Regions from separate parts of the Undibacterium sp. SXout7W genome, predicted to be linked through region 3. Evidence: predicted binding sites of a transcription regulator. Region 3 holds the regulator's gene; each other region holds the start of a gene.

Region 1 (4,297 bases), on a different contig from region 3:
CAATATATAAGGCCGTGGCAGCTAAAATGCCGCCAAGGAAAAAACCTGTTATGGCAGAGCGCAAGGTCAATTGCGCCATGTCGCCACGGTAAATGTTCTTGAACCACCATTCGTCTTTTTGAGACCGGGTCCAGGTACGGATCTGCTCATCGGTGAGTTGTTGCAGCGCCATCTTGCCTCCAAAACCATATGACTTCAGTACATCTGATGTCGAAATTTGCCTTGCTATGCAATCAAATGAAAACGATATCAGTCATTTATGAAAATTTTCTTTCAGGAGCGGCAGTATCTAAGCACGTCAGCCGACTGTCAAGTTTCGTTAAGAAAAAGAAGGCGAGAGTATTTTTGAGTGTGGTAAAAACACATGCTAATGTGCATCAACTCATGAATTAGCGGTGGTATCGCCCTTGTTTCTGAGAGCCAGAACAGCCGCCATGTTTTATGTCTTTATGTTTATCAGTAGTGGGAGGGGCTGAGTCCAATTCACTCTATTGTTGATTTTTATTCAGTTGTTGCCTTAGATAGAGGGAGTAAAGATCGGGTACAGAGTGAGTATCAGCAGTAAGCGATTCTGACATTCTCCATAAGTAAAAAAACCTGCAACTAACGTTGCAGGGTTTTTATATTGATCAGCGGAAGCTGGCAATTACATCATGCCGCCCATACCACCCATGCCGCCCATACCACCCATGTCGCCCATGCCACCAGCTGGTTTGTCTTCAGCCAGTTCAGCAACCAAAGCGTCAGTAGTCAGGATCAGGCCAGCAACAGACGCTGCATTTTGCAATGCAGAGCGTGTTACTTTTGCTGGATCCAGAATACCCATTTCAATCATGTCACCGTAGGTGTCATTAGCAGCATTGAAACCGTAGTTGCCTGTGCCGTTGATGATCGCGTTGACCACAACAGATGGTTCGCCACCAGCATTTGCAACGATTTCACGCAATGGTGCTTCGATTGCTTTCAATACCAGCTTGATACCAGCTTCTTGATCTGCATTGTCGCCTTTGATCACGCCAGCTGCTGCACGAGCGCGCAACAGAGCAACGCCACCGCCAGGAACAACGCCTTCTTCTACTGCAGCACGAGTTGCGTGCAGAGCATCTTCAACGCGGGCTTTTTTCTCTTTCATTTCAACTTCAGTTGCAGCACCGACTTTGATCACAGCAACGCCGCCTGCCAGTTTGGCAACGCGTTCTTGCAGTTTTTCACGGTCGTAGTCAGAAGTTGCTTCTTCGATTTGCGCGCGGATTTGTTTTACGCGTGCTTCGATGGCGATAGCCTGACCAGCGCCGTCAATCACTGTCGTGTTTTCTTTACCGATTTCAACACGTTTCGCCTGCCCCAGATCTGTCAGTGTTGCTTTTTCCAGTGTCAGACCGACTTCTTCAGCGATCACGTTACCACCAGTCAGAATAGCGATATCTTCCAACATCGCTTTACGACGATCACCGAAGCCAGGCGCTTTTACAGCAGCAGTTTTCAGGATGCCACGGATGTTGTTAACCACCAGAGTTGCCAGTGCTTCGCCATCAACATCTTCAGCGATGATCAACAGTGGGCGGCCAGATTTAGCCACTTGTTCCAATACTGGGAGCAGATCACGGATGTTCGAGATTTTTTTGTCGAACAACAGGATGAATGGATTTTCCAGAATAACGGATTGTTTTTCTGGGTTATTGATGAAGTATGGTGACAGGTAGCCACGGTCAAACTGCATACCTTCAACGATGTCGAGTTCGTTGTTGAGGGATTTGCCATCTTCAACAGTGATCACGCCTTCTTTGCCCACTTTGTCCATTGCGTTTGCAATGATGTCGCCGATGTCAGCGTCAGAGTTTGCAGAGATAGAACCAACCTGAGCGATTTCTTTATTTGTTGTCGTTGGGCGGGACAGTGTTTTTACTTCAGCAACCAAAGCGGTTACTGCTTTGTCGATACCGCGTTTCAAGTCTGTTGGGTTGAAACCCGCTGCAACGTATTTGAAACCTTCGCGAACGATGGCTTGTGCCAACACTGTTGCTGTTGTTGTGCCGTCACCAGCATTGTCGGAAGTGCGGGAAGCCACTTCTTTCACGAGCTGCGCGCCCATGTTTTCCAGTTTGTCTTTCAGTTCGATTTCTTTAGCAACAGAAACGCCGTCTTTTGTGACTGTTGGCGCGCCGAAAGAGCGTTCCAGAACAACGTTACGGCCTTTAGGGCCCAGAGTGACTTTTACTGCGTTTGCCAGGATATTTACGCCATTAACGATTTTCGCACGTGCGTCATCGCCAAAAATTACTTGCTTAGCTGCCATATTATTTCTCCGAATTCTTTAAAATAAATACTGATTATTTCTGAACGATGGCGAAAATATCTTCTTCGCGCATGACCAGAACTTCGTTACCGTCAACTTTGACAGCCTGACCAGAATATTTACCGAACAATACGCGATCACCAACTTTGACTTCGAGTGCGCGGATTGTGCCGTTATCGAGTTGTTTGCCTGCGCCAACGGCCAGAACTTCACCTTGGTCTGGCTTCTCAGCGGCTGCGTCAGGCAGAACGATACCGGATGCAGTTTTTGTTTCTTGATCCAGACGTTTTACGATCAGACGATCGTGCAGGGGACGAAGGTTCATACAAGCTCCTTTAAATTTGCGAGTAATTACTAGGGAATTCATTAAAAGCTGGGGAAAAAGATTTGTTAGCACTCTAACCCAACGAGTGCTAATTATATGGGCGAGGTTGTCGCATTTCAAGGAACAAAAATCACGGTAATTTAAATTTCCTTTAAAAACAACAGCTTAAATATGAAAATAGATGGTGAAATAATATTCTGAGGGAAGTCGATATCGTGCAATTTCACGCCGACGAGGGCAGGGAGTTCAATAAAGCGACGCAAATAGTGTGAGTTTTTGTGAATAAACTAATTTTATGGTGAAAGCTGGATACAATGAAGCCCTCAAAAAAATAGATGCAAAGCAATATTGATATTCAATTACGATTGAACTTTTATTGGATGAATCTCATGAAGCTAGGATGAGTTCAATATCAATCCATATCGGGTCTTATTGGAATAGATTCAGTAGTAATGATTGGGCGCGATATAATTCAACATCTGTATATTTGCGCACTATCCTCCACGCATCTCTCGTAGCGTTGAGGTATTCAGGTGGTGAAGATATTGTTATTTCAACGCCAATTCTCACTAAAAGACATTCGATCGTTGATGGCTTGCACAGGAAAATGCTGGATCAAATGGGTGGAGATTGTAATGTGGCCGTATTGTTTGCTACGCATGGTGTGTGCTTTTTTATTATCGGTACTACCGATATCCGTGCTTGCCATGTCCGTCACATTTATCAATCCTGGTAAATCCGATGAAATATATTGGGTAACGGCGACCAATAGTATGGCCGCTGCTGCCGATAATCTGAACGTCAAACTGGAAGTTCTTTATGCTGAGCGCGATCACTTGCGCGCGCTCGATTTTGCGAGGCAACTGGCAGCAAGGTCTGCTCAGAATAAACCTGACTACGTTATTGTGTCGAATGATTACGGCACGGGTGCTGAAGTAATCCGCATTTTAGATGCGGCTCATATCAAAACGTTTCTTGCATTCAGTAATATTTTGAATCCTGAAGAGCGCCAGAGAATACTGGGTCCTCGTCAGATATTTAAAGGATGGCTCGGTAGTCTGGAGCCTAAAGCCGAAGAGGCAGGTTATCTGACTGCGCGTGCACTGATTGAGCGTGGTGAGATGGCCAATATGCGTTCCAGCGATGGGAAATTGCATTTGCTGGTCATCGCAGGAGATCGCTCTACTCCAACGTCCCTCAAGCGTAATGAAGGTATGCGCCGCGCTGTTGCCGAGGCCAGAAACGTGCTGGTCGATCAAGAGGTTTACGGCGAATGGAGTCGCGAAAAGGCCAGGGAACAAAGTACCTGGCTATACAAGCGTTATCCTCAGGCAAAGTTGATCTGGGCAGGCAATGATCTGATGGCATTTGGTGCAATGGAATCATGGGCTGCCTCAGGAGGAAAACCAGGGCAAGATGCATTCTTCAGTGGAATTAATACGTCAGCAGAAGCCTTGCAGGCACTGATTTCAGGTCGCATGACCGGGCTGGCAGGTGGACATTTCATCGCTGGCGCATTTGCACTGGTGATGTTGCATGATTACCATCATGGCAAAGATTTTCAGGATGAAGGCCTGGAGTTGGAGCGCCCGATGTTTATTCTGTTCAGTACGCAGGAAGCACAGCGTTTTCAGTCACAGTTTTCTGATTTGAATTTTCATAAAATCAATTTCCGC
Region 2 (4,297 bases), on a different contig from region 3:
TCAGTGCCATTGTCTTGGGGATTATTTTTTTGTGGTATGCATGGCAGATGCATAAGCACTACAGTGATTTACTTGCACGCAAAGCATTTACATATTCAATCATCTATCTGTCACTGTTATTTGCGGCGCTGTTGCTTGATCATTACATCAAATTATGAAAATCCTGAAAGCTCTGCTCACGATCGCATGCATGTTGTTGTTGGCTGCCTGCGGCAAACCTGCTGACAAATTTAAAAATACCGATATCACTGGCCTTGATTATGCGCAGGGTTTTAATCTGACTGATCATCATGGCAAGCCACGTACTTTGGCTGATTTTCGTGGAAAAGCGGTGGTGATATTTTTTGGCTATACCCAATGTCCAGACGTTTGTCCGACAACAATGGCAGAAATGGCGAATGTCATGCAACAACTGGGGCCGGATGCAGATAAGGTACAAGTACTGTTTGTAACGATTGACCCAGAACGTGATACTCAAGCCTTGCTGGCATCTTATGTGCCAAATTTTGATCAACGTTTTCTTGGCCTGTATGGGGATGCAGTGGCGACAGCAAAAGTCGCTAAAGATTTTAAGGTGTTTTATCAAAAGGTAGAAGGTAAAACCCCTGGTAGTTATACGATGGATCATACGGCTGGTAGCTACGTGTTTGATACTCAGGGACGTATACGTTTATTTCTGCGTCATGGGCAGGGTCCAGAACCAGTTGCGCATGATCTGAAATTGTTATTGCAGCTGACACCTGCTTAACTTGACTGCAGATGATGAATGATAGGCGTATCGTTGATGACGATAAGTTTTGTCATATCGCAAATAAATAGGCATGCTGTTAAGCTGGTTCAGCAGTGAATACTGTTTTCAAGAATCATTGTTGTGTGAAAGCACTGAAGTGCATCATCAAAATCCCACAGAAACCTGCACGATGATACGTTTAAAATAAAAAGGCACTCCGCAGAGTGCCTTTTTTAATATGAGCTTTGCTCACTTTATGAAAAGCTGACGAGCGCGCCCTTCATTTTCTTCAACGCAGCACTCTCAATCTGGCGTATGCGCTCTGCAGAGACACCATATTCATCAGCCAGTTCATGCAGAGTGGATCCGGTGCCATCATCGTTCTTGAGCCAGCGTGACTCTACGATGTGGCGTGAACGTGCATCCAGTTTTGACAAAGCAGTTTCCAAGCCTTCGCTCTGCAGCCTGTCATACTGACGAGCTTCTAACACGCGTGTCGGCTCTTCAGACTCTGTTTTCAGATAGGCAATAGGTGCGAATTTATCATCATCATCGTCTGTCGGCGCATCCAGAGCAATATCACGGCCGGATAAACGCATTTCCATTTCAATTACTTCTTCGCGTTTCACATCCAATGTCTTTGCCAGAGCATCAATTTGCTTAGGCGACATGGTATCCAGACCTTCTTTATGGCTGCGCAGATTGAAAAACAGTTTGCGCTGAGCCTTTGTTGTCGCTACTTTGACCAGGCGCCAGTTTTTCAGGATGTATTCATGCATTTCAGCTTTAATCCAGTGCATAGCATACGACACCAGTCGTACACCTTGATTCGGATCGAAGCGTTTAACTGCTTTCATCAGGCCAATATTTCCCTCTTGAATCAGGTCTGCATGTGGCAAACCATATCCAAGGTAGCCGCGAGCGATAGAGACAACCAGACGCAGATGCGACATCACCAGTTGCTGCGCAGCGGCGAGATCATTGTCTTGCTGAAGTTTGGTCGCAAGACTGACTTCTTCTTCATGCGTGAGCATAGGAAGCCGGTTAACTGCTGAAATGTAGGCGTCAATATTTCCTAAGGTGCCGCTAAAACCAAGTGCCAGCACTGTGCTATCAGAAGCAGGGATCAATTGTGTCGATGTAGTTGCCATTATTTCTCCTCATTGCTGTTGGTATGCATGCAATTGCAAAAACCAACGATGTCAAGCCCTTATATTAGCACTCTCTTGAGAAGAGTGCTAACGCAGCCAAAAAATATGCAGATACGGCAGGATGGCCTATTTTCTGACTGGTCATTTTCTTCTCGTTAGACCACGATGCATCGTAAAAGTTGCAGGGTGTTTGACCTTAACTTGCACGCGCCAGTTGACGTCTGACTGATAGAAACGCACCAATCAATCCCAGGATGACACTCAGGAGGAGGAGGAGCACACTAGGGATCAAGCCCAGTGGCGTGAGACGGAATTCTGATGCATATAATTTTGCAAAATCGGCAATGGCATGATTCAGGGGTTGTAGCGAAGCAGCAATGATTCCAAGTGCCAGTAAACCTGAGAGCAAACCTAATAAGGCACCAGTGTAGTAGTACGGTTTGTGAATGAAGCTGTTGGTTGCTCCAAGCAGTCGGGTCACGGAAATTTCTGCCTGATGGGAAATGACCTGTAGTCTGGTCGCATTAAATACGACGACCACTACCACCACGCCCAACGTGGTTGCCAGAAAAAGCAGGCCTAATTGCAGTATTTGTACTAGTGCTGCCAGACGTTTTACCCATGCTGAATCTACCTGTACCGTGTCAATATCGGGCAAAGCCTGTAATTGCTGTACGAGTCTATCCACTTTACTGGCATCGCTGTTAGATAGCGACATGACATAGGCATCTGGCAGTGGATTTCCACCCAATGTAGACAATACCTCTGCGAGGCTGGAAGAGCCTTCCATTGCAGCCAGAGCCTTGTCTTTTGTGACGAAATTTAATTTCGCCTGGATATTATTTTCTTTCAATAATTTTTTAATAGGGATAGACAATGCTGTTGCATTCGACCGGGATATGTCGGGGCTGAGAAACAGGCTGATTTCTGGCTCGATAGACAATTGTGATGAAATCGGGCGGATATTTTCTATCAGCGTCAGGCCAGCGATAGGTAAGGCCAGTGCGATGGCAACAACCAGAACATTGAACAGGAAATTACCAGGACCCGCACGCAGATGAGAAAAAGCGCTTTTCAGCGCGAACAGATGCTGACGAAACCAGATTGTCATGACGTTTTCCTTGTAACTTTAATCGATCAGGCAGCTAAATCTGTGCCCCAGGTATCGCTGATCTGCCCATGATTCAGATAGATAACACGGCTGGCCTTGTCCAGAAACTGTTCATCGTGGCTGGAAATAATGCAGGTTACTCCTGCACTTTGAAAGGCTTTGAGTGCACTGAGCACCTTATTCGCATTTTCCCGGTCCAGAAAAGCCGTAGGCTCATCCGCGAGAATAATCTGTGGGCGATTCACAATGGCACGGGCAATGGCGACCCGTTGCTGCTCACCACCGGATAGCGCCATCGGATACATGCCGGCCTTATCCATTAGATTCACTTTTTCCAGCGCAATATGCGCGCGGCTTTCTGCTTCGCTAACGGAGGCGCCGGTGACAATCAGTGGCAACATGACGTTCGACAATACACTGCGATCAGGCAATAATTTTTGATCCTGCAAGATCAATCCGAGTTTGCGACGCAGATAAGGAAGGCTGCCAGTTTTGAGTTTGCCGATATCTTGACCGTTTACGCTGATACTCCCAGACGTAGGCTTTTCTATGCCGGCGATCATTTTTAACAGAGTAGACTTTCCCGCGCCGGAAGGACCAGCCAGAAAAATCAGCTCACCATCATTAATGGACAGTGAAATATCGCGCAGAGCAAACGCTTCCGGCGAGTATTGTTTAGAGACGTGGTCAAATTCGATCATGGCAGGCGAAAATCACAGTCTGGTTTCTAGTTAAACAGAGCATCGACAAATTCTTGTGCATTAAATGGCTGCAAATCTTCAATTTGCTCGCCAACACCAATGAAATACACGGGAACAGGGCGGTTTTTGGCGATGGCGGCAAGAATGCCGCCTTTGGCCGTGCCATCAAGCTTGGTGATGACAAGTCCAGTTAATTGCAGGGCATCATCAAACGCCTTGACTTGTGCAAGTGCATTTTGCCCGGTGTTACCGTCAATGATCAGCAATATCTCTTGCGGCGCGGTATCCATACCTTTTGCAATGACACGTTTGATTTTCTTCAGCTCTTCCATCAGATGTAACTGTGTGGGCAAACGTCCAGCTGTATCAACCATCACGACGTCAATCCCGCGCGCGCGCGCGGAAGCGACTGCATCAAATGCAACTGCTGCCGGATCACCAGATTCCTGAGAGATCACCGTGACGTTATTGCGCTGACCCCAGATGGTGAGCTGCTCACGCGCAGCCGCGCGGAAAGTATCACCTGCCGCCAGTAACACCGATTGCTGATGGGTTTGCATATGTTTGGCTAATTTACCAATCGTGGTGGTTTTGCCTGCACCAT
Region 3 (4,297 bases):
TGCCAGCGCAGACCAATCCGCAGACAAAGCCGATATCTTAGCGGGTATCTTATATCACAGCCACGAGAGCCACCGAGAGCAGATATCGTACCCTCATCGTATCCTGTTTATATGCAGCGTTGATTACATGGTGGTGTCAGGGAAGCTGAATATGGTGAGTATTCGCTGATTGCTGTACGCTGTGCATTCCTTGCGATGATGCCGGTTATCTGTTTGTCGTCTGATTGCTGGTAAGTGCTGCTTAGTTGCTGCTAATTGCTGCCAGGTACTGATCTGTGTTGAGCAGCAATTTTTTGACATCAAAACGATAGCGATATATTGGGCAGCAATATTGTTAACAGAGATCAGTTCAGCGCACCCTCAACGGACGGATACTCATTCCAGTGTAATTTTTCGCGCAAGGTATCGTAATAGTTCCAGCCACGCGGATGTAAAAACGTGACCGTATGGGCGGAGCGTTTGACGATGATCCTGTCGCCGTACATCAGGCTGGCGAATGACTGCATATCAAAATTAACGCTGATATCTCTTCCTGCCACGATCTCGATCACGATTTCACTGCTATCGGGCAAGACAATCGGACGATTGGACAGCGCATGTGGTGCAATTGGCACCATGACAATGCCGCCCAGACTTGGGTGGAGCAGCGGGCCTCCAGCGGACAGCGAGTAGGCGGTGGAGCCCGTTGGAGTGGATACGATCAGACCATCCGAGCGCTGGTTGTACATAAAGTGCGAATCGACATCGACACGCAATTCCACCATGCCAGAGCCGGCACCGCGTGACACCACAATATCGTTGAATGCAGTGCCGCTGAAAATCTGGTTGCCGTCCCGGATCACGATCGCCTGCAACAGACTGCGTTGCTCCGATACGTATTTGCCTTCCAGCATTTCTGTGATGACAGGGATCATCCTGTCCAGCGGAATGTCAGTGATGAAACCCAGACGTCCCTGATTGATACCGATCAGTGGCACTTTGTAAGGAGCCAGCTGGCGGGCAATGCCGAGCATCGTGCCATCGCCGCCGACGACAATTGCGGCATCAGCATATTTGCCAATTTCAGGGACTGGCATGCTGACAAAGCCATGTAAATCAATGTATTGCGCTGTTTCGGATTCCAGTACCACATGATGTCCAGCCTGATCCAGAAAGCTCGCCAGTTCACTCAAAGAGGCGTTAATACCCGCAGCGTTAAATTTACCAACAAGAGCAATAGTTTTTGCCTGAACTGTCATAAGGAACGGAGATGTAACATGATTCACCAGATTAGACCATAATTAGCGTCACAATGAATCAGGACTTACGAAAAATTGTCCCAGCAAGGCATGGCGACGAAGGCAGTACGTGCTTGTACGGCAAGGCGCCATAACGCCGCTGGGGCGGTTTTGCGTAAGTCCTATGAATGAACTGAGTGCTATTTATGACAATTAAAGCAGTGTTGCTGGATCTGGATGATACTTTGTGGCCGGTTGCACCGGTGATCAGGAATGCAGAGGCAGCGTTACAGGACTGGTTGCAGGTACATGCACCGGCAGTGGCAAAAAAATACGATATGCAGACCTTGCGTCAACACAAGGATGATCTGGTGGCAACCAATCCACGTTTTCGATATGACCTGTGGGCGCTGCGCCATGCTTTGCTGAGTAAGGTGCTGGCGGAGCACGACGAAGACGTATCCAAGGCAGATCAGGCAATGGCTGTGTTCGCGCATGCGCGCAATCAGGTGACTTTGTACGACGATGTGGTACCGGCGCTGGAGCTTTTGGGCGGACGTGTGACTTTGGGAACCATCTCTAATGGGTTTGCCGATCTGGGCGCGATTGGTCTGGCCGCGCATTTTCAGGTATCGATTGCAGCGCACAGCTTTGGCTGCGCGAAGCCAGACCCGCGAATTTTTCATGCGGCATGCGATGCCTTGCAGCTATTGCCTGAGCAGGTGCTGTATGTGGGGGACGATTTATTGCTTGACGTGCAAGGTGCTCAGCAGGCTGGTTTGCGTGGCGGGTGGATGAATCGGCATGGGAAAATACCTGATCAGCCGGCATTGCAACAGATCAGACCGGATGCTGAATTTCGCCATCTGCATGATTTGACACAATGGTTATAACTCTTTCTATATTCATGCTGCCTCTGGTCGCATAAAATGAAACCATGCAACTCGATATTCGCGCCCAAACTCTGTTAAAAGCCCTCGTAGAACGCTACATCGCTGATGGTCAGCCTGTAGGTTCGCGGGCACTGTCTAAAATCTCTGGTCTGGAACTCTCGCCAGCGACCATCCGCAATGTCATGGCTGATCTTGAAGATATGGGATTTGTTGCCAGTCCCCACACGTCGGCTGGCCGCATCCCCACCCCCAGAGGCTACCGCGTGTTTGTGGACGAGCTGCTGACGGTGCAGGATATTGACGAGACCGATCTGGAATCGCGCATGCAGCCAGCATTGCTGTCACAACCACCGCAGAAAATTATCGCAAATGCAGCGCAGATATTGTCTTCGTTGTCACAATTTGCCGGTGTGGTCATGACGCCGAGGACAGAATCAATTTTTCAGCAGGTAGAATTTTTACGCCTATCCGAGAAGCGGATACTACTGGTGGTGGTAGCGCCAAATGGCCAGGTACATAATCGTCTGCTCTTGACGGACGTTGACTACAACCTCTCGCAATTGACGCAGGCAGCGAATTATTTAAACCAGAATTTTGGTGGTGTCAGCTTTGAAGAAGCACGTTTGCGTATCAATATCGAATTGCGTCAGTTGCAAAATGACATGACGCGCCTTATGCAGGTTGCGGTGGAGGCGGGCAGTGATGCAATGGCAGAACACGGCGATGAAGTGGTGTTTTCCGGTGAGCGTAATTTATTGAATGTGCAGGATTTGTCGTCGAACATGAACTCCCTGAGAAAATTGTTTGATATGTTCGAGCAAAAGAGCAGCCTGATGCAGTTGCTGGATGTCTCCAGTAAGGCAACAGGGGTACAGATATTTATCGGTGGTGAATCACAACTCGTTCCTATGGATGAAATGAGCATTGTCACTGCGCCATATGATGTGAATGGCAAAATTGTCGGAACGCTGGGAGTGATCGGGCCGACGCGTATGGCTTACGAAAGGGTGATTCCCATTGTCGACATCACCGCCAAATTACTCTCTAATGCTTTGAGTCAATGAACATGAATCCCAACAATCAAAATATTTCTATCCTGCTGGTGGACGACAACGACGTCACCAGAGAAGTACTGCGCGTCGTGCTGCGTAGCGAGGGATATCATGTGGTAGGTGAGGCGACAGATGGCGGGGCGGGGCTGGAAATGGCGCTCAAGCTGAAGCCCAATATTATTTTATTGGATGTCGTCATGCCCAAGGTCAGCGGCTTGGAAATCCTGCCACGGCTCAAGGAACTGGTGCCAGATTCCAGAGTGTTGCTGGTGACCGGCAATAAAGATCAGGAGACCGTGACCGAGGCAGTCCGGGCGGGTATTCATGGATTCATTCTGAAACCGTTTAATGCGCAGAAAATTCTGGATACAGTAGCGGGTATCGTTGCCAAGTTACCCAAGTAAAAGCAGGAATAAGCTTGTAGCTTGTATCTTCTACGCCAATGACCGACACAAGGCGTTACTGTCGTTTAGTTCTTGTGTTCGCAGTTAATTTTGGTGCAGTTGCCGTAAATAGCCAGTGCATGATCGGAAATACGGAAACCGCGTTCGCTGGCAATAGTCTGTTGCCTTTTTTCTATTTCCTCATCGTAGAATTCTTCTACTCGCCCACAGTCCAGGCAAACCAGATGATCGTGATGTGAGCCTTCGTTGAGTTCAAAAATAGCCTTACCAGTTTCAAAATGATTGCGATGCAGCAAGCCTGCCTGCTCGAATTGTGTTAACACACGATAGACGGTTGCCAGACCAACATCCATATTTTCGTTCAGCAGAATCTTGTATACGTCCTCTGCTGTCAGGTGGCGCACTTTGCTGCTCTGAAAAATTTCCAGGATTTTCATTCGTGGCAAGGTCGCTTTCAGGCCGCTTGCTTTCAGGTTTTGGGTGCTGTTTGTCATGTTTTCAGTCAAAAAAGTGCTATCTGCTTTATGATATCGGGTTTTAGGGCATGTTGCTCGATTACTGAGGTACCTATGCGATTGTTGTTATCAGAATCTCTTCAGGGTAAAGCTGGCCGCTTGGCAGGATGTCTGCTGGTTGCATGCTTGTCCGCTTGCGCATCCAAAGCACCATTGCTGGCAGAGACGACAGCACAGCCAGCGGCAGATGCGTCAACCTCCGGCACGCAAGTGATC

What was found. The regulator HrcA, encoded in region 3, represses chaperone genes, less so after heat shock. The targets are predictions, from matches to a motif close to TTAGCACTCNNNNNNNNNGAGTGCTAA.
Region 1: a site for HrcA is predicted at 2,687-2,713, ahead of groES (co-chaperone GroES). Genes of this name have one in related genera too.
Region 2: a site for HrcA is predicted at 1,946-1,972, ahead of rpoH (RNA polymerase sigma factor RpoH). Genes of this name have one in related genera too.

Annotation. Positions count from the first base shown of each region.
Region 1 covers NZ_JBMPPF010000007.1:112,935-117,231, reverse strand. Annotated here, with positions in the region: gene ACO0LB_RS08885 (OPT family oligopeptide transporter) at 1-172, opposite strand, end outside; gene groL (chaperonin GroEL) at 647-2,296, opposite strand; gene groES (co-chaperone GroES) at 2,331-2,621, opposite strand; gene ACO0LB_RS08870 (ABC transporter substrate-binding protein) at 3,257-4,297, shown strand, end outside.
Region 2 covers NZ_JBMPPF010000017.1:64,481-68,777, reverse strand. Annotated here, with positions in the region: gene cyoE (heme o synthase) at 1-158, shown strand, start outside; gene ACO0LB_RS15605 (SCO family protein) at 155-748, shown strand; gene rpoH (RNA polymerase sigma factor RpoH) at 985-1,881, opposite strand; gene ACO0LB_RS15595 (cell division protein FtsX) at 2,078-2,992, opposite strand; gene ACO0LB_RS15590 (cell division ATP-binding protein FtsE) at 3,019-3,693, opposite strand; gene ftsY (signal recognition particle-docking protein FtsY) at 3,720-4,297, opposite strand, start outside.
Region 3 covers NZ_JBMPPF010000003.1:181,344-185,640, reverse strand. Annotated here, with positions in the region: gene ACO0LB_RS04800 (NAD kinase) at 345-1,238, opposite strand; gene ACO0LB_RS04795 (HAD family hydrolase) at 1,424-2,110, shown strand; gene hrcA (heat-inducible transcriptional repressor HrcA) at 2,155-3,174, shown strand; gene ACO0LB_RS04785 (response regulator) at 3,177-3,566, shown strand; gene fur (ferric iron uptake transcriptional regulator) at 3,632-4,060, opposite strand; gene ACO0LB_RS04775 (outer membrane protein assembly factor BamE) at 4,136-4,297, shown strand, end outside.